One region of the Streptomyces sp. CA-243310 genome, then DNA from elsewhere that is predicted to be linked to it. Evidence: riboswitches for the same ligand, from Rfam matches in the RefSeq annotation. Region 1 holds a riboswitch; each other region holds the start of a gene.

What was found. Region 1 has a riboswitch for cobalamin ahead of ACQEVM_RS07660 (energy-coupling factor ABC transporter permease). Riboswitches for the same ligand answer to the same signal wherever they lie in the genome.
Region 2: it holds a riboswitch for cobalamin, as region 1 does, so the genes downstream of both, ACQEVM_RS17985 (CoA-acylating methylmalonate-semialdehyde dehydrogenase) here and ACQEVM_RS07660 (energy-coupling factor ABC transporter permease) in region 1, are expected to answer to the same signal.
Region 3: it holds a riboswitch for cobalamin, as region 1 does, so the genes downstream of both, ACQEVM_RS06690 (ribonucleoside-diphosphate reductase subunit alpha) here and ACQEVM_RS07660 (energy-coupling factor ABC transporter permease) in region 1, are expected to answer to the same signal.
Region 4: it holds a riboswitch for cobalamin, as region 1 does, so the genes downstream of both, ACQEVM_RS18040 (hypothetical protein) here and ACQEVM_RS07660 (energy-coupling factor ABC transporter permease) in region 1, are expected to answer to the same signal.

The regions. Positions count from the first base shown of each region.
Region 1 covers NZ_JBNJMF010000001.1:1,621,087-1,625,279, forward strand. The annotation lists gene ACQEVM_RS07645 (energy-coupling factor ABC transporter ATP-binding protein) at 1-629, opposite strand, end outside; gene cbiQ (cobalt ECF transporter T component CbiQ) at 626-1,375, opposite strand; gene ACQEVM_RS07655 (energy-coupling factor ABC transporter substrate-binding protein) at 1,379-1,720, opposite strand; gene ACQEVM_RS07660 (energy-coupling factor ABC transporter permease) at 1,717-2,421, opposite strand; cobalamin riboswitch at 2,451-2,647, opposite strand; gene ACQEVM_RS07665 (flavodoxin family protein) at 2,787-3,500, shown strand; gene ACQEVM_RS07670 (AMIN-like domain-containing (lipo)protein) at 3,578-4,081, opposite strand.
Region 2 covers NZ_JBNJMF010000002.1:104,382-108,574, reverse strand. The annotation lists gene ACQEVM_RS17990 (short-chain fatty acyl-CoA regulator family protein) at 252-1,661, shown strand; cobalamin riboswitch at 1,822-2,000, shown strand; gene ACQEVM_RS17985 (CoA-acylating methylmalonate-semialdehyde dehydrogenase) at 2,228-3,727, shown strand; gene ACQEVM_RS17980 (acyl-CoA dehydrogenase family protein) at 3,724-4,193, shown strand, end outside.
Region 3 covers NZ_JBNJMF010000001.1:1,400,606-1,404,798, forward strand. The annotation lists gene ACQEVM_RS06690 (ribonucleoside-diphosphate reductase subunit alpha) at 1-2,035, opposite strand, end outside; cobalamin riboswitch at 2,203-2,326, opposite strand; gene ACQEVM_RS06695 (GNAT family N-acetyltransferase) at 2,378-2,875, opposite strand; gene ACQEVM_RS06700 (YbdD/YjiX family protein) at 3,027-3,224, opposite strand; gene ACQEVM_RS06705 (carbon starvation CstA family protein) at 3,230-4,193, opposite strand, start outside.
Region 4 covers NZ_JBNJMF010000002.1:117,530-121,722, forward strand. The annotation lists gene ACQEVM_RS18035 (GNAT family N-acetyltransferase) at 1-364, opposite strand, end outside; gene ACQEVM_RS18040 (hypothetical protein) at 921-2,333, opposite strand; cobalamin riboswitch at 2,450-2,578, opposite strand; gene ACQEVM_RS18045 (prenyltransferase/squalene oxidase repeat-containing protein) at 2,902-4,193, shown strand, end outside.

The DNA.
Region 1 (4,193 bases):
GCGTCGTCGGCCCAGCGAACCGCCAGGTCGACGTCGTGCGTGGCCATCACCACCGTGGTCCCGGCCGTGCGCAGCCCCGCCAGGACGTCCAGGAGCCGCTCCTGCCCGTCCGGGTCCAGCCCGGCCGTCGGTTCGTCCAGGATCAGCACGCGCGGGGCCATCGCCACCGCGCCCGCGATGGCCGCGCGCTTGCGCTGCCCGTACGAGAGCAGGTGCGTCGGCCGGTCCCGCAGCGCCGTGATGTCCAGGGCGGCGAGCGCCGAGTCCACCCGACCCCGCACCTCGTCGGGCTCCAGGCCCATGTTCATCGGGCCGAAGGACACGTCCTGCTCCACCGAGGCGGCGAACAACTGGTCGTCCGGGTCCTGGACCACCAACTGCACCGCCCGCCGCAGCCGGGTCAGCCCGGCCCGGTCGTGCGTCACCACCGCACCGTCGAGCCGCAACGTGCCCGAACCCGGCCGCAGCCCCCCGCTGAGCAGCCGCATCAGGGTGGTCTTGCCGCTGCCGTTGCGGCCCAGCAGGACCAGCGCGCGGCCCTCGACGATGCCGAAGTCCACGCCGGAGAGGACCTCGGGCCCGTCCTCGTACGCGTAGCCCGCGCCGGACAGTTCCACCAACGGATTCACAGGTACAGCCCCTTCAGGGTGAGAGTCACGGTGACCAGGGCCGCCGACAGCGCCCCGGACGCGGCCAGGAACCGCCACGACAGCGTGGCCGGCGGCACCAGCACCCGCAGCGTGCCGTCGTAACCACGCCCCGCCAGCCCCTCCTGGAGCCGCGCGGCGCGGTCGAAGGCCCGTACGAACGAGGTCGCAGCCAGCCCGGCCAGCGAACGCCACACCGCGGCCCGGCCCGTGTGCCCGAGCCGGGCCGCCTGGGCGCGGCGGACCTGGGCCATCGAGTCCAGCAGCAGGAACCCGATCCGGTACATGACCAGGGCCACGTCCACCACCGGCGCCGGCACCCCGGCCCGCACGAGCCGGGGCAGGACGTCCGACACCGGGGTGGTGAACGCGAACAGCAGCACCCCGAGGGAGGCCGCGGAGGTGCGCAACAGCAGCTCGGCCGCGTGCCGGGGCCCGTCGGGGGCCCACGACACCAGCCCCGCCGGACCGCCCACCGCGAACAGCAGCGGAAGCGCTCCGGTGAAGCAGAAACCGAGCGGGATCCGGAAGGCCCGCCACAGTTGGCGCCCGGCCACCCCGGCGGGCCCGAGCAGCACCACCAGGGTGGCCGCCGCGACGAGCGGCCCCCCGGGCCAGGGCGGCAGGGCCACGGCCGTGACCGTCAGCCCGAGCCCCAACAGGGCCTTCTCCAGCGGATGGCGGCGGCGCCAGCGACTGCCGTGCGCAGCCACGTCGATCGGCAGCACCGCCTACGACTCCGCGTGGCCGGCCGGGCCACCGGTCGCGCCCGCTTGGGCGAGGCCCTGACGTCGGCCCTTGCGAACGCCGAAGTAGTACGCGAGCACGCCCGCGCCCAGCGCCGCCTGAAGGGCGAACAGGGCCGACTCGATCTCCCCGGACGGGGGTTCGTACAGCGGCGAGAACCACGGTTCGTAGTCCGGCTTCAGCTCGGTGATGGCCGCCTCCGCCTGCGCGTCGGCGCCCGCGAACGGCTCCTCCTTGCCCTCGCCCAGACCCAGCGCGAGCGGGAGCACGGCCAGCGCCGCCACCAGGAGCAGCAGCACCGTGTTGATCTTCGCGTTCCTGGTCATCGGACCGCCGCCTCCTCCTGCTTGGTCCCGGTACGGGCCGTCAGCCTCGCGACGCCCAGCCGGACCAGGTCCGACTTGCTCGACTGCATCAGCAGCCGCATGACGAGGACGGTCAGCAGGCCCTCGCTGACGGCCAGCGGGATCTGGGTGACGGCGAAGATGCCGCCGAACTTGGCGAGCGCCCCGAGGAAACCGGTGCCCGGGTCGGGGAAGGCCAGCGCCAGCTGGACACTGGTCACGCAGTAGGTGACGAGGTCCGCGAAGAACGCGCCGAAGAAGACGGTCACCATCAGCGGCAGATCGAACCTCTTGAGCAGCCGGTAGACCCCGTAACCCGCCCAGGGCCCGGCGATGGCCATGGAGAAGACGTTCGCGCCGAGCGTGGTCAGGCCGCCGTGCGCCAGCAGCAGCGCCTGGAAGAGCAGGGTGATCGTGCCGAGCACCGCCATGATCGGCGGGCGGAACAGGATCGCCCCGAGCCCGGTGCCGGTGGGGTGGGAACAACTGCCCGTCACCGAAGGGATCTTCAGGGCGGACAACACGAAAGTGAACGCACCGGACGCGCCGAGCAGCAGCGTGCTCTCGGGGTTGGCCTTCACCTCGCGGGTGAGGGCGCGCACACCGTGTACGACAAAGGGAGCGGACGCGGCGCCCCAGGCGACCGCGTGCAAGGGGGGCAGAAACCCCTCGGCTATATGCATGAGTAAGGAGACCTCTCCAGCACCTCGTGGATGGACGACGTGCCCTGGCCGGTCTCCTGGCTCACGGGTACTGATGCCCTGACTCCGCCTTCCCGGGGCCGTGCGGTCTCCCGCGCGGGCCCAGTGGCTTCCCGCAAGGGAGTGGAGCCGGACTTCCCGATCACAGTGGCGAGGGCCGCACCGGTTTTCCACCGGTTTCCCGAACACCAAGGCCCGCTGACCCTAGTCGGCCGCGCGGACCCGTAACAACCCGACCCCGTTCCCGCACCCCCCCGCCCACCCGTTCCGACCAGGGCCGATCCGGGTGACCCCCGGACGGGCGCGGCCCGCTGGCGCACGCGCGGCGGCCCGCGCAGGGTGGGGGAGTGGCCGACGAACACGACTACTCAGACCTCAGCGCCGTCTACGTGAACTGCACGCTCAAGCGCTCGCCCGAGACCAGCAACACCGAGGGGCTGATCTCCAGGAGCCGTGCGGTGATGGAGGCGGCCGGTGCCCGAACCTCACTGATCCGCGCCGTGGACCACGACATCGCCACCGGTGTCTGGCCCGACATGACCGAGCACGGCTGGGAGAGCGACCAGTGGCCGGTCCTCTACAGCCAGATCATGGACGCCGACATCCTCGTGCTGTGCGGGCCGATCTGGCTCGGCGACAACAGCTCCGTGATGAAGCAGGTCATCGAGCGGCTCTACGCCTGCTCCTCGATCCTGAACGACCGGGGCCAGTACGCCTACTACGGCAGGGTCGGCGGTGCGCTGATCACCGGCAACGAGGACGGCGTCAAACACTGCGCCATGAACGTCCTCTACAGCCTCCAGCACCTCGGCTACGCGATCCCGCCGCAGGCCGACGCGGGCTGGATCGGCGAGGCCGGGCCCGGACCCTCGTACCTCGATCCGGGTTCGGGCGGCCCGGAGAACGACTTCACCAACCGGAACACCACGTTCATGACCTGGAACCTGATGCACCTGGCCGCCCTGCTCAAGCGGGCCGGCGGCATGCCCGCCCATGGGAACCAACGCTCGGAATGGGACGCCGGCTGCCGCTTCGACTTCCCCAATCCGGAGCACCGCTAGGCAGGAGGACACGAGGGGCCCGGGGCGACGCACGCCCCGGGCCCCTCGACCGTTCGACCCGTGTGCCGGGCGACGGTTCAGCAGGTCGCCGGGTGCGGGAAGTCGACGACGAGCCGCTCCGGCGCGTGCAGCACGCCGGTCTTGAAGGTGGGCTTGGTGTCGAAGGCGGCGCCGAAGGTCACGTACCCCTCGTAGTCGCCGGTGTAGGCCACGCCCTTGAGCTTGGACAGGTTGATCTTCTGTAGGCGGGGCCCCTGGTAGACGTTCTGGCCGGCGTCGGTGTGCCCGGCCGCCGGGTGCAGCCGGATCTCCAGGAAGAACTTCCCGGCCAGCGGCACGGGCTTGCCGGACCCGTCGTAGACCAGTTGGGAAACGGGTGTGACGGTGACCGGGGGAGCGGACCCCTGGAGGTCGACGACGAGCCGGTCGAAGGTGCAGTGACCGCCGAAGCGGGCATTGGTGACCAGCGTGGTGGACAGGGTGCGGGTGGCGGCCGAGGCCGGTGCGGCGAGGCCGATTCCGGCGGCGAGCAGCGTGCCCGTGACGAGTGCGGTGACCTGACGGCGACGTGGCGGACGCATGACGTCCCCCCGATTCTTCAGAGACGGGGACAGCGGTGTCACAACAGAAGACACTTCCCGGGCGCCCGTGGTTGCACCGGATCGGGCACGAGCCGCGCGGGGGCTCGGCACG
Region 2 (4,193 bases), on a different contig from region 1:
GCCGAACCACTCGCCAGAACCTGCCGAACATCCGACATCAGGGCGTGAATCGGGCCCGGAGGGTTCTGTCGCTGCCGCCTGTTCCGGCGGGCCGCAGGACGACTCTCTCAGCGACACCCAGTGCCATCAATGAGGGACGTCTGCCAAGTTCTGCGAATCTTTTCGCGCCGGATTGCCAAGTCTGCGAAGACTTCGAGGCTCGGATGTACACGTAGGGTGAGTCAGGTCCCGGAGACGAGGGAGACGACGCGGTGAGCAAGACGTACGCGGGCGCGCGGCTGCGGCGGCTGCGCGAGGAGCGCCGGATGAGCCAGGCGGATCTGGCTCGGGTCCTCGCCATTTCGCCCAGCTACCTGAACCAGATGGAGCACGACTCCCGCCCGCTGACGGTGCCCGTCCTGCTGCGGCTGACCGAGGCCTTCGGGGTCGACCCGGGCTTCTTCTCGGAGCGGGACGCGAGCCGCCTGGTCGCGGACCTGCGCGAGGCGCTGGCCGGCGAGGTCGCCGAGGCCCGGGTGTCCGCCTCGGACCTGGCCGAGCTGGCGTCCCGGATGCCCGCCGTCGCCCAGGTGCTCCTCGACCTCGGGCGGCGCAGCCAACTCCTCGCCGAACGGCTGGCCGGCGCCGATGACGACCGGGAAGGGCCGCCGGGAGCCGGTGGCCCGCGCTCTCCGCACGAGGAGATCCGGGAGTTCTTCTACCGCCGCCAGAACTACCTCCACGACATCGATCTCGCCGCCGAGGATTTGGCTCGCACCCTTCGCATCCGGCCCGGGGAGGTCGTCCGGGTACTGTCGACGCGCCTGGCCGACCACCACGGCGTGCGGGTGGCCACGGACTCGGAGAAACTCCACCACTACGACGACTCCGCCCGCGTGCTGCACATGTCAGCGGGGCTGAGGCCGGGGCAGCAGGCGTTCCGAATGGCCACCCAGCTCGCGCTGCTGGAGCACGCCGACGAACTGGACCGGCTGGCCGCGGAGGACTTCGCGGCCGGCTCCACGGCGCACGGGCTGGCCCGGATCGGCATCGCCAACTACTTCGCCGCCGCGCTGATCCTCCCGTACCAGGCGTTCCACACGGCCGCCGAGGAGTTCCGCTACGACATCGAGCGGCTCACCGACCGGTTCGGCCTGGGCTACGAGACGGTCTGCCACCGGCTCAGCACCCTCCAACGCCCCAGGCTGCGTGGGGTTCCCTTCTCGTTCGTCCGGGTGGACCGGGCGGGCAACATGTCCAAGCGGCAGTCCGCGACCGGATTCCACTTCTCCCGTGCCGGCGGCACCTGCCCACTCTGGAACGTGTACGAGGCCTTCACCGCTCCCGGCCGCATCCACGTCCAGGTCGCCGCCATGCCCGACGGGCAGCGGTACTTGTGGACCGCCCGCGCCGTCACCCGCCACCGCGGCGGTTGGGGCCAGCCCGGCAAGACCTTCGCCATCGGCCTGGGCTGCGAGATCCGGCACGCCTCCCGGCTCGTCTACTCCGACGGGCTCGACCTGGACAACACCGCGGCCGCCACCCCCATCGGCATGGGCTGCCGCCTCTGCGAACGCCTCGACTGCCCCCAGCGGGCCGTCCCGCCGCTCGGGCGCCCGCTGGCCGTGGACGAGAACACCAGCACCTTCATCCCCTACCAGGTCGCTGATCGCCCGAAGTAGGACCGTTCGGGGGACAGGCGGGACCGCCTGAGCGCCGATGCCGGTGGCCGCGGGCAGGAGCGAAACGATCCGCATTTCTCGACCGTCGGCCCCGGTCCGCGGGCTCTTTCGCACGTCCGCGCCGCAGCAGGGGGTGGACTTACTAGGACGTCCAACTATATGTTCGTGGAAAGCCCGCGGTGCAGGGAAGCCGGTGTGAATCCGGCGCGGTCCCGCCACTGTGACTGGGAAGTGCGCTCTTCAGCAGGTCAGGCCACTGACGGAATCCATCCGTCGGGAAGGTCGAAGAGCGTGCGTTGATCCAGGAGTCAGGATACCGGCCGTGGGGTGTTCCGTGTTGTCCACGAGGATGGAGCAGACACGCATGGCACCGGTACGTGACCACGGCCCAGGTGATCCGGCGGAGTACCCGAACAGCGCGGCCCTGTCCCCGCGTTCGTGACTCGACGAGGGCGCCCCACCCTCCCCTGTCCCGCGGTCGATCCCGCGGTGCGCACCTCGATCGGTGCCGTACCGCGACTGCGCCGCGCCTTCCTCGGATCCTCACCTGACGAGAGCAGGCTTCGATGGTCCGCGAGCTCACCCACTTCATCGGCGGAAAGCACACCACCGGCACGTCCGGGCTCTTCGCCGACGTGTACGACCCCAACACCGGAGCGGTCCAGGCCAGGGTCCCCCTGGCCGGCCGCGCCGACACCGAGGCGGCGATCGCCAACGCCGAGGAGGCCCAGCAGGAGTGGGGCCAGTGGAACCCACAGCGCCGTGCCCGCGTCATGTTGCGCTTCCTTCAGCTCGTCGAAGGTGAACGTGACGCGCTGGCCCGGCTGTTGTCGTCCGAGCACGGCAAGACGGTCGCCGACGCCCACGGTGACCTCCAGCGCGGACTGGAGGTGGTCGAGTTCGCCGCCGGCATCCCGCACCTCCTCAAGGGCGAGTTCACCGACAACGCCGGCACCGGCATCGACGTACATTCCCTGCGCGCTCCGCTGGGCGTGGTCGCCGGCATCACCCCCTTCAACTTCCCCGCGATGATCCCGCTGTGGCAGGCGGCCCCTGCCCTGGCCTGCGGGAACGCCTTCATCCTCAAGCCCTCCGAACGGGACCCCTCCGTCCCGCTGCGGCTCGCCGAACTGTTCCTGGAGGCGGGCCTGCCGCCCGGCGTCCTCAACGTGGTCAACGGCGGCAAGGAAGCCGTCGACACCCTGCTGGAGGACCCGCGCGTCCAAGCCCTCGGCTTCGTCGGCTCCACCCCGATCGCCGCGCACATCTACGCCACCGCCGCCGCCCACGGCAAGCGCGCCCAGTGCTTCGGCGGCGCCAAGAACCACATGATCGTGATGCCGGACGCCGACCTCGACCAGGCCGTGGAGGCACTGATCGGGGCGGGCTACGGCTCGGCCGGCGAGCGCTGCATGGCCATCGCCGTCGCCGTCCCCGTGGGGGAGGAGACCGCGAACGCGCTGGTCGCCAAGTTGAAGGAGCGGATCGCCACCCTGCGCATCGGCACCTCCGACGACCCGGACGCCGACTTCGGCCCCCTGGTCAGCCAGGACGCCCTCGACCGCGTCCGGCGCTACGTGGACATCGGCGTCAACGAAGGCGCCGAACTCGCCGTCGACGGAAGGGGTTTCAAGCTCCCCGGGCACGAGAACGGCTACTTCACCGGAGCCACCCTCTTCGACCGCGTCACCCCGAAGATGCGGATCTACCGCGAAGAGATCTTCGGCCCGGTGCTGTCCGTCGTACGGGCCGCCGACTACGAGGAGGCCCTGCGCCTGCCCACCGAGCACCCCTACGGCAACGGCGTCGCCATCTTCACCCGCGACGGGGACACCGCCCGCGACTTCACCCGACGGGTGGGCGCCGGCATGGTCGGCGTCAACGTGCCCATCCCCGTCCCCGTGGCGTACCACACCTTCGGCGGCTGGAAGCGCTCGGGCTTCGGAGACCTCAACCAGCACGGCCCCGACTCCATCCGCTTCCACACCCGCACCAAGACCGTCACCTCGCGCTGGCCCTCCGGGGCCAAGGAGGGCGCGAGCTTCACCATCCCGACGATGGGATGAGCGCCATGACCACCCTCACCGAGGACCAGCTCGCCCTCGCCGAGGTCACCCTCGACTTCGCCCAGGAGCACCTCGCGCCGCACGCCGTCGCATGGGACCGCGACAAGCACTTCCCCGTCGAGGTGATCCGGCGGGCCGCTGCCCTCGGGCTCGGCGGGATCTACGCACGCGAGGAGCACGGCGGCAGCGGCCTCAGCCGCAGCGACGGCGTCCTGATCCTGGAGACCCTCGCCACCGGCTGCCCCTCCATCGCCGGATACCTGTCCATCCACAACATGGTCGCCTGGATGATCGACCGCTTCGGGGACGACGGACAGCGCCGGCGCCGGCTGCCCGGCCTGTGCACGGCCGACACGCTGGGCAGCTACTGCCTGACCGAGCCGGGAGCCGGCTCCGACGCCGGCGCCCTGCGCACCCGCGCCGAGCGGGACGGGGACCACTACGTCCTGACCGGCGTCAAGCAGTT
Region 3 (4,193 bases), 220 kb from region 1:
CCTCGCGCAGCGCCTCGCGGGACTGGGCGTCCCACACGCCGAGCCGCTTCAGCTCGGCCACCAGGTAGGCGTTCACCTGGAGGAACTCACCGCTGAGCGTCTCGCGCTTGAAGAGGTTGGAGACCTGGGGCTCGATGCACTCGTACACACCGGCGATCGACGCGATCGTCGCGGTCGGGGCGATGGCGAGGAGCAGCGAGTTGCGCATGCCGGAGGTCGCGACCCGGGCGCGCAGCGCCTCCCAGCGCTCCGGCCAGTTCAGCTCGGTGTCGTAGTGGTCCGGGTGCAGGACGCCGCGGGCGGTACGGGTCTGCTCCCAGGCGGGGAGCGGGCCGTTGCGCTCGGCGAGGTCGCAGGAGGCCTCGTACGCGGCCAGCATGATCCGCTCGGAGAGCTTCGTGGACAGCGCCCGCGCCTCGGGGGAGTCGAAGGGCAGCCGCAGCTGGAAGAAGACGTCCTGGAGGCCCATCGCGCCCAGACCCACCGGACGCCAGCGGGCGTTGGAACGGCCGGCCTGCTCGGTCGGGTAGAAGTTGATGTCCACCACGCGGTCGAGGAAGGTCACGGCGGTGCGGACGGTCGCGTCCAGCCGCTCCCAGTCGATGTCGCCGTCGACCACGAACGCGCCGAGGTTGACCGAACCGAGGTTGCAGACGGCCGTCTCGCCGTCGTTGGTGACCTCGATGATCTCGGTGCACAGGTTCGAGGAGTGGACGACGGTGCCCGGCTCCGCGGTCTGGTTCGCCGTGCGGTTGGAGGCGTCCTTGAACGTCATCCAGCCCTGGCCGGTCTGCGCGAGGGTGCGCATCATCCGGCCGTACAGCTCCCGGGCGGGCATGGTCTTGCGGGCCAGGCCGGCCGCCTCGGCCTTGCGGTAGGCGGCGTCGAAATCGTCGCCCCACAGGTCCACCAGCTCGGGGACCTCGGCCGGGGAGAACAGCGACCAGTCGGAGTCGGCGTTGACCCGGCGCATGAACTCGTCCGGCACCCAGTGGGCCAGGTTCAGGTTGTGCGTGCGGCGCTGGTCCTCGCCGGTGTTGTCGCGCAGCTCCAGGAACTCCTCGATGTCCGCGTGCCAGGTCTCCAGGTAGACGGCGGCGGCGCCCTTGCGCCGGCCGCCCTGGTTCACGGCCGCGACGGAGGCGTCGAGGGTCTTCAGGAACGGCACGATGCCGTTGGAGTGGCCGTTGGTGCCGCGGATCAGCGAACCGCGGGCGCGGATGCGGGAGTACGACAGGCCGATGCCGCCGGCGTGCTTCGACAGGCGGGCGACCTGGTGGTAGCGGTCGTAGATCGAGTCGAGCTCGTCCAGCGGGGAGTCCAGCAGGTAGCAGGAGGACATCTGCGGGTGCCGGGTGCCGGAGTTGAAGAGGGTGGGGGAGGACGGCAGGTAGTCGAGGCGGCTCATCAGCCGGTACAGCGAGGCCACTTCCTCGACGGCCTGGACCGTCTCGTTCTCCGCGAGACCACAGGCCACGCGCAGCATGAAGTACTGGGGGGTCTCGATGACCTGGCGGGTGATCGGGTGGCGCAGCAGGTAGCGGCTGTGCAGGGTGCGCAGGCCGAAGAACCCGAAGCGGTCGTCGGCGCCCTCGGCGAGCGCGTGCTCGACCAGCGCGTTCAGCCTGCTCGCGTGGGTCGCCACGAACTCGGCCGTGCGGTCGGCGATCAGGCCCTCGCGGTGGCCGACCTCGACGGAGGCGGAGAACGAGGTGGACCCCTGGCCCGCGGCCTCGTCGCGGACGGCGAGCGTCAGCAGGCGCGCGGCCAACCGGGAGTACGCGGGGTCCTCGGAGATCAGACCCGCGGCGGCCTCGGTGGCCAGCCCGCGCAGTTCGGCCTCGTCGGCGGCGGAGCTGCGACCGCGCAGGGCGGCGGCGGCGACGCGGCCGGGGTCGGTGTCGGGAAGGTCGGCCGTCAGCTCGGTCAGGGTGCGCAGCAGCGCGGCCCCGGGTCCCCCGGACGTGATCGCGGTCTCGATCGCGGACTCGGACGGAACGGACTCTGCGCGCGGTGCGGAGGGCGCGATGGTCACGGGGGGAGCTCTCCCTTGCTCGGCTCCGGGAACACCGACGGCGCGGGCGCGAGCGGGCGCATGCGGACCGCGCACGCTCCGGCCCGGACAGGGCGGGCGGTACGTGCACCGCATGGCGTCCACCGGCCCAACCGCGAGGCCCGGACGTGTCTGCACCCGGTTCGGTCGAGCCGGGCGCGCTGTCGACAGGTCCTCGGACTTGTAGTTGCACGAATGGGTGCACTTCACACCGTTGCGGGACAGTTCCGGATTCGCACCGGATTCCCCTGCGACGACAGCGAGCACGAGCATACATGTGGGGGCGGGTGGATGCGTGACCCCCCACATGTTGTGTCGGCGTGGTTACAGCTCCAGACGGTAGGTCAGGAGGGTGAGGCCCGGGATCGGGGCCCAGTCTCGTTCTGGTGTTCGGGTGAAGCCGAGGCGCTCGTAGATCCTGTGCGCCCCCGCCATCGACCTCTGGGTCGACAACACCAGGTGCGTCACACCCTCCAGGGCCCTCGCCCGGGCCATGCACGCCCGCACCAGGGCCTCGCCCGCGCCGCGTCCGCGCGCCTCGCCGGCGACGGCCAACATCCGGAACTCCGCCTCGCCCGGGCCGGCGATGTCGGCCAGCGGGCTCGTGTTCGAGGCGAACGTCACTCCGCCGAGGACCGTGCCGTCGTGGTCCGCGACGAGCACCTCCCCGGAGGCGGCCCGGCCGGCCACGTCGCGCAGCACGTTCAGGTACGCGGCGTCCTCGTTGAAGTCCAGCAGCCCGTCGTCCAGGTAGGCCTGCGCGGTGATGTCGCCGAGCTCTTCGAATTCGGCGACCGATGCCGCCCTGATCACGATGTCCATGCCGTCGAGTGTGTCGGACGGGCGGGCGAGGGGTCGCACGTGTCCACGGACGGGGAGGCGAAGGGGGCGCGCCCCCTTCGCGGACGGGCACGCGAAAGGGCCGCCGGGTTCCCGGGGGAACGCGGCGGCCCTTCGAGGGCCCCGGACGGGGTCAGCAGCAGCGGAAGCCCTCGCGCGGGTCGGCTTCGCGGGCGTCGGTGCGGGCCCGCTCGAAGGCGCGCCGGGTCATGACCTCGGCGTCGGCGTCGTGCGCGCGGGCGTGCGCGACGTACCGGTCGTACGCGGCCTCGCCCGAGAACTCGCGGACGTAGAACCGGGTCTTCGCCCACGCCCCGCGCACGGCCGTCAGGCCGCTCACGCGACCGGTTCCCGGGTCTTGCCGCCGCCGGAGTCGAGGCCCGCCGCGGCGAGTTCCGCCCGTTCCTCGGGGGTGGCGATCAGGCCGGCCGGGGCGACGATCCTCGACTCGGTCCACGGGGTCTCGGTGAGGGTGACCGTCTCCGGCTTGCGGACGGCCTTGACGCAGGTGCGGGCCGCGTCCAGCAGCACGATGATGATCAGGACCGCGAACAGCACCGACAGGACGCCGTCCACCGTGGCGTTGGTGACCACGGTGTGCATCTCGCCCATGTTCTTGGCGGGCTTGAGCACCTTCCCGGCCTCGATGCCGTCCTGGTACAGGTCCCGCTGCGCGAAGAACCCGATCTTCGGGTTGTCGGAGAAGATCTTCTGGTAGCTGGCGGTGAGGGTGACCGCCACGTCCCAGGCCAGGGGGACGCCCGTCACCCAGGCCCACTTCAGTCGGCCCGACTTGATCAACAGTGTGGTGCAGACGGCCAGGGCCACCGCCGCGAGGAGCTGGTTCGCGATGCCGAACAGCGGGAAGAGCTGGTTGATGCCGCCCAGCGGGTCGCTGACGCCGACCCACAGGAAGTAGCCCCAGCCACCGACGACGACCGCACTCGCGATCCACACGCCCGGCTTCCAGCTGACGTCCTTGAAGGACTTGTGCACGTTGCCGAGGGTGTCCTGGAGCATGAACCGGCCGACCCGGGTGCCCGCGTCGACGGTGGTCAGGATGAACAGCGCCTCGAACATGATGGCGAAGTGGTACCAGAAGGCCTTCATCCCGGCGCCGCCGATGACCGACGAGAAGATCTCCGACATTCCGAGTGCGAAGGTCGGCGCGCCGCCCGTCCGCGACAGCAGGCTGGTCTCCTCCACGTCCTTCGCCGCCTGGGCGAGGGCCTCCGGCGAGATGGCGAAGCCGAAGTTCGTCACCGCCTGCGAGGCGGTCTCGACGGTGGTGCCGACCACG
Region 4 (4,193 bases), on a different contig from region 1:
GCAGGAGTGCGCCGATCCCATGGCCTCGTGCCGCCGGAGCGACGAACAGGCGGTTGACCACAACGGCTGGTGCGCTGCTCGCGCCCTCGCGACTGCTCCACAGGACCGGTGCTGCATCGCCTGGCTCACTGCGGGACAGACCGATGTGACCAACGACCCGCCCGTCCAGCTCCGCTACCCAGGCCGCGAGCAGTGCCGGCTGGGACAGCCAGCCGCCGGGAGAGTCCGGCCAGTTCACTGGGTAGCCGTCTTGCCCATGGACGTCGGCAAGTACCTCAACGCACGCGCCCAGGTCGGAGTCTGTTCGACGCCGGACATGCCGGATCGGCGCTCCGCCGGCTCCAGGACCACTCTCGCTATTCACCAAAGCATGGAAGCACAGCCCGCCGAGCGGAGATCTGCGACCAGGCATTTCCGATACACGCCCCAGTCGGCCACGGTCACCCGTTCAGCGCTTTCGCCTGCGGTCTCCTGGAGCGGGCCCGTCCGGACGCGTCCCAACCACCCGACGGGCCCGCTCCACAGCTCCCTCCAAGGCGCTGAGCAGGCCCGTCGGAGGCACACCCGTCGTCTTCGTGGAAGCCCGGGTCGCTGACCCCGCCGGTGGCTCTCCCGCTCTCAGCAGGGAACACATGGCCTCGGCGACCTCGGTCAACGAGATCAGTGCCTCACGCGTCATCCGCAACCGTACGACGTGGGAGCCGAACTGACGTCGCGAGGCCGCGAGACTCTCGAACTCTCCCTCGGTGAGGGCCACCAGCCGCACCCCGTCGATGACGACGGGACGCGGCACGATCTTCGTCAACTTGGACCTCCCGGGCTCATGGGTAAACAGCCCTGATTCGGCATGTGTGTTCACCAATCCGAACACGGCGGGGCCGCGGTCCCGAAGGTCCGCAGCCCCGACCGGTGTACGAAGGTCAGGCGCCCCAGCGCAGGGCGATGGTGTCGCCCACGTTGATCACCTTGTTGCGAGCCGCGCCCGCGAAGGCCGCGCCGTCGACGCTCACCTTCCAGGTGTTGGAGCCGCTGTTGGCCTTGCCGTTGATGTTGGTGATGGTGCCGGTGCCCGAGGAGGGAGTGACGCTCGTGACGCAGCCCGACGGGGTTGCACCACTGGTAGCAGCGGCCAAGACGTCCCCGAGGGTCGTGGTCGTACCGGTGGGCGTGAAAGCCACCGAGCAGACCTTGAGGTTGCCCGCGCCGTCGTCGACGGTCAGCGCCAACCTGGTCGCGGTGCCCGCTGTGAAGGTGCTCTGGGCGACCCACTGCGGAGCACCGGGGGTGACCGGCACCGGCGGGGCCGTCGTGAAGCCCCCGCCCGCGACGGCGCGCAGCGCGTCGATGGAGGAATAGGCGGAGGGCACGGTGTCGGAGGGCTTGTACTTGAAGCCACCGGCCGGGTTGTACTGGTTGGCGATCAGGAAGTCGATCGGAGTCTTGCCGCTGCCGGTGAGGAAGTCCCCGGTCTGCGGGTTGAATCCGCATGCGTTGAGACCCGCGACGCCCCAGCCGTTGGAGCTGGTGTTGATCCCGTAGAGGGAGTTGAAGGCGCCGCTGTTGGAGACGAGCGTGCTCTTGAGGAAGTTCTTCGCCTGGACGACGTCGGTGTCGGTGTTGGGGACGCCGGAGGCGCAGAGGGCCGCCATGGCGGCGCCGGTCATGTCGACGTCGCTCGCGGAGTTCAGGACGGTGGGGTTGCCTTCGCCCTTCTGGTAGGTCCAGCCCCCGTCGACGTGCTGGTTGGCGCGGATGCGGGTGACCATCGAGGTGGTCAGTGCCTGCGGGACACGGGCGCCCCCTGCCTGAGTCTTGGCGCCGCCCAGCGAAAGGGCGGCGAAGACGGTGCCGTTGAAGTTGCCGGACGGTCCGAAGTAGCCCGCCTCCGCGGTCTGCCAGTGCGAGTAGATGTTCGCGACGAGGTTGCGGGAGGCCGAGACGCGGGCCGGGTCGATGCCGGCGGCGTACGCGTTGAGGGTGCCGCGCTCGTAGTCGGTGACGACCGGGGAAGCCGACGGCCAGCCTGCCGTCGACAGCAGGTTGCGGTAGACGGTACGGGCATTCTTCGTCGTGTCGCCGGCGGGGTAGACGTCGACGACGGCCGTACCGGTTGCCGCGAAGGTGCTGAACGCCCACTCGTTGGACAGACCGCTGCCGGCGTACGAACCATCTGCCGCCTGCAGGGACTTGAGGTAGGCGATGCCGTTGGTCTTGGACGTGGCGATCTGCGCGGGCGACGAGGTCGCGAACGCGGGCAGCGCGGTGAGAGTGAACGCGCCGAGCGCGGCGGGTACGGCTAGCGCGAGGCGGCGGGAGGTACGGGGACGGGACATGGCCTGCTCCTGGAATCGGCGGACGCCGACCGCATCCGTCGCCCCGGCACCGTGCGGACGCACGGCCGGGCATGCCGGAGGGGCCGCCGTCCGGAACGCGTGGTACGGCTTCCTGTACTGCAAACGCCGTATGGGCATTCGGGCTCGGAGACGGCCCCCGCCGTCCCACACCGCTGCGCGTCAGCTCCGGCTTCCCACCGGATTCCCCCATCTGGCAGCCCAGGACGCTACCCGAGTGATCAAGGGTCCGCCAGCCACCGTCAGGAAGGTCGAAAGGAATCGATCGGGGGCTGTGCCCTGAGACGCAGGCCACCTTGACGCTGTCTTTATCCGCGTGTTCCACTCCGACTGATACGCACTCAGCCCCAGGGGAAGCCGGTCGAATTCCGGCGCTGACCCGCAACCGTAGGCCCGGTACCACCGGGCGAGCCGGAATGCCTGGAGCCAAGTTTTTCAGCGAGAAACGCCGTCGCGGACTACGGCGTGGTTCGAAGGCTCCCGCTGCGTTTGCCTGCGAGGGACGCCCTTTGCCACGTACTGGTCCGCCCGGCTGACACGAGGGGCCGTGGTGGGGACCGCAGAGCAAGCAGAGCGACGTATGGGAAGAAAGAGGCTGGTGTCGCTGATATCGGCGACGCTGCTGACCGTCAGCGCGGGCGTGGCCTTCGTCACCGGGACGACCTCTGCCGTCGCCGACCCGATCGAGGGGTGCACCGCCACGACCGGCGCGATCGTCGCCGTCGACTTCGGGCCCTTCGGCGGGAAGGTCGAGCGGGGCTGCGACACCACTCTCACAACGGGCTACGAACTGCTCCGGGACGCCGGTTTCACCACCGAGGGCACCGGTCACGACGGCCCCGCCTTCATCTGCCGCATCGGCACCGGCTCCTTCAACTCCGGTACCCAGTACCCCACCCCGGACAAGGAGGACTGCGTCCTGACCCCGCAGGCGACCGCCTACTGGTCGTACTGGGTCGCCTCGCCCGGCCAGAAGAACTGGACCTACAGCTCCCTGGGAGCGATGGCACGCAAGCCCAAGCCCGGCGACGTGGACGCATGGGTGTTCGGCGGCACGGACATCGGCGGCTCGTCGGGCAAACCCACGTTCACCCCCGACGACGTCCGCGCGGGCGGCGCACAGCCCTCCCCCGACCCGACCGGCCCCACGGGCCCGTCCGTTCCCCCGGGCACGGTGGACCTGCCCGCTGCCACGCGTTGGGTGAGCGGGAGGCTGACCGACGGGGAACGGATCGTCGACGAGGGCGCCACGACCCCGAACCACCTCCTCACCACCGAGGTCGTCTACGCCCTCGCGGGCGCCGATCGGCAGAGCCCGGCGGCCCGCAAGGCCGCCGACTTCCTGGCCACGCCCGCGCAGACGGACGCGTATGCCTACCCGGCCGGCAAGGACGGGATTCCCGACGCCACCGCCGCCGCGCGGCTCGCACTCGTCGCCGAGGCCACCGGCAGGGATCCCCGTGCCTTCGGCGGCCACGACCTGCTCGGGGACCTCGTCAAGTACGTCTGCCCGCGCGACATCGGCGACGGCGAGACGATCGACGGCTGCCTCACCAAGGGCGACTTCCGCACCACCGGCCAGTCCGACGCCCAGGCCATGGCCGTCATCGCCCTGCTGAACGGCGGTGTGACGCCCCCGGCCGACGCCGTGAAGCGACTGACCGGACTCCAATGCGAGGACGGCGGATTCACCGGCATTCTCATCCGCACCGGCGGGTGGTGTGACAGCGACGCGAGTTCCACCGCGCTGATCGTGCTGGCCCTCAAGCGGGCAGGTGGCCACGAGGCGGTCGTCGAGAAGGCCCGCGCCAACCTGCGGAAGACGCAGCTGCCCACCGGCGC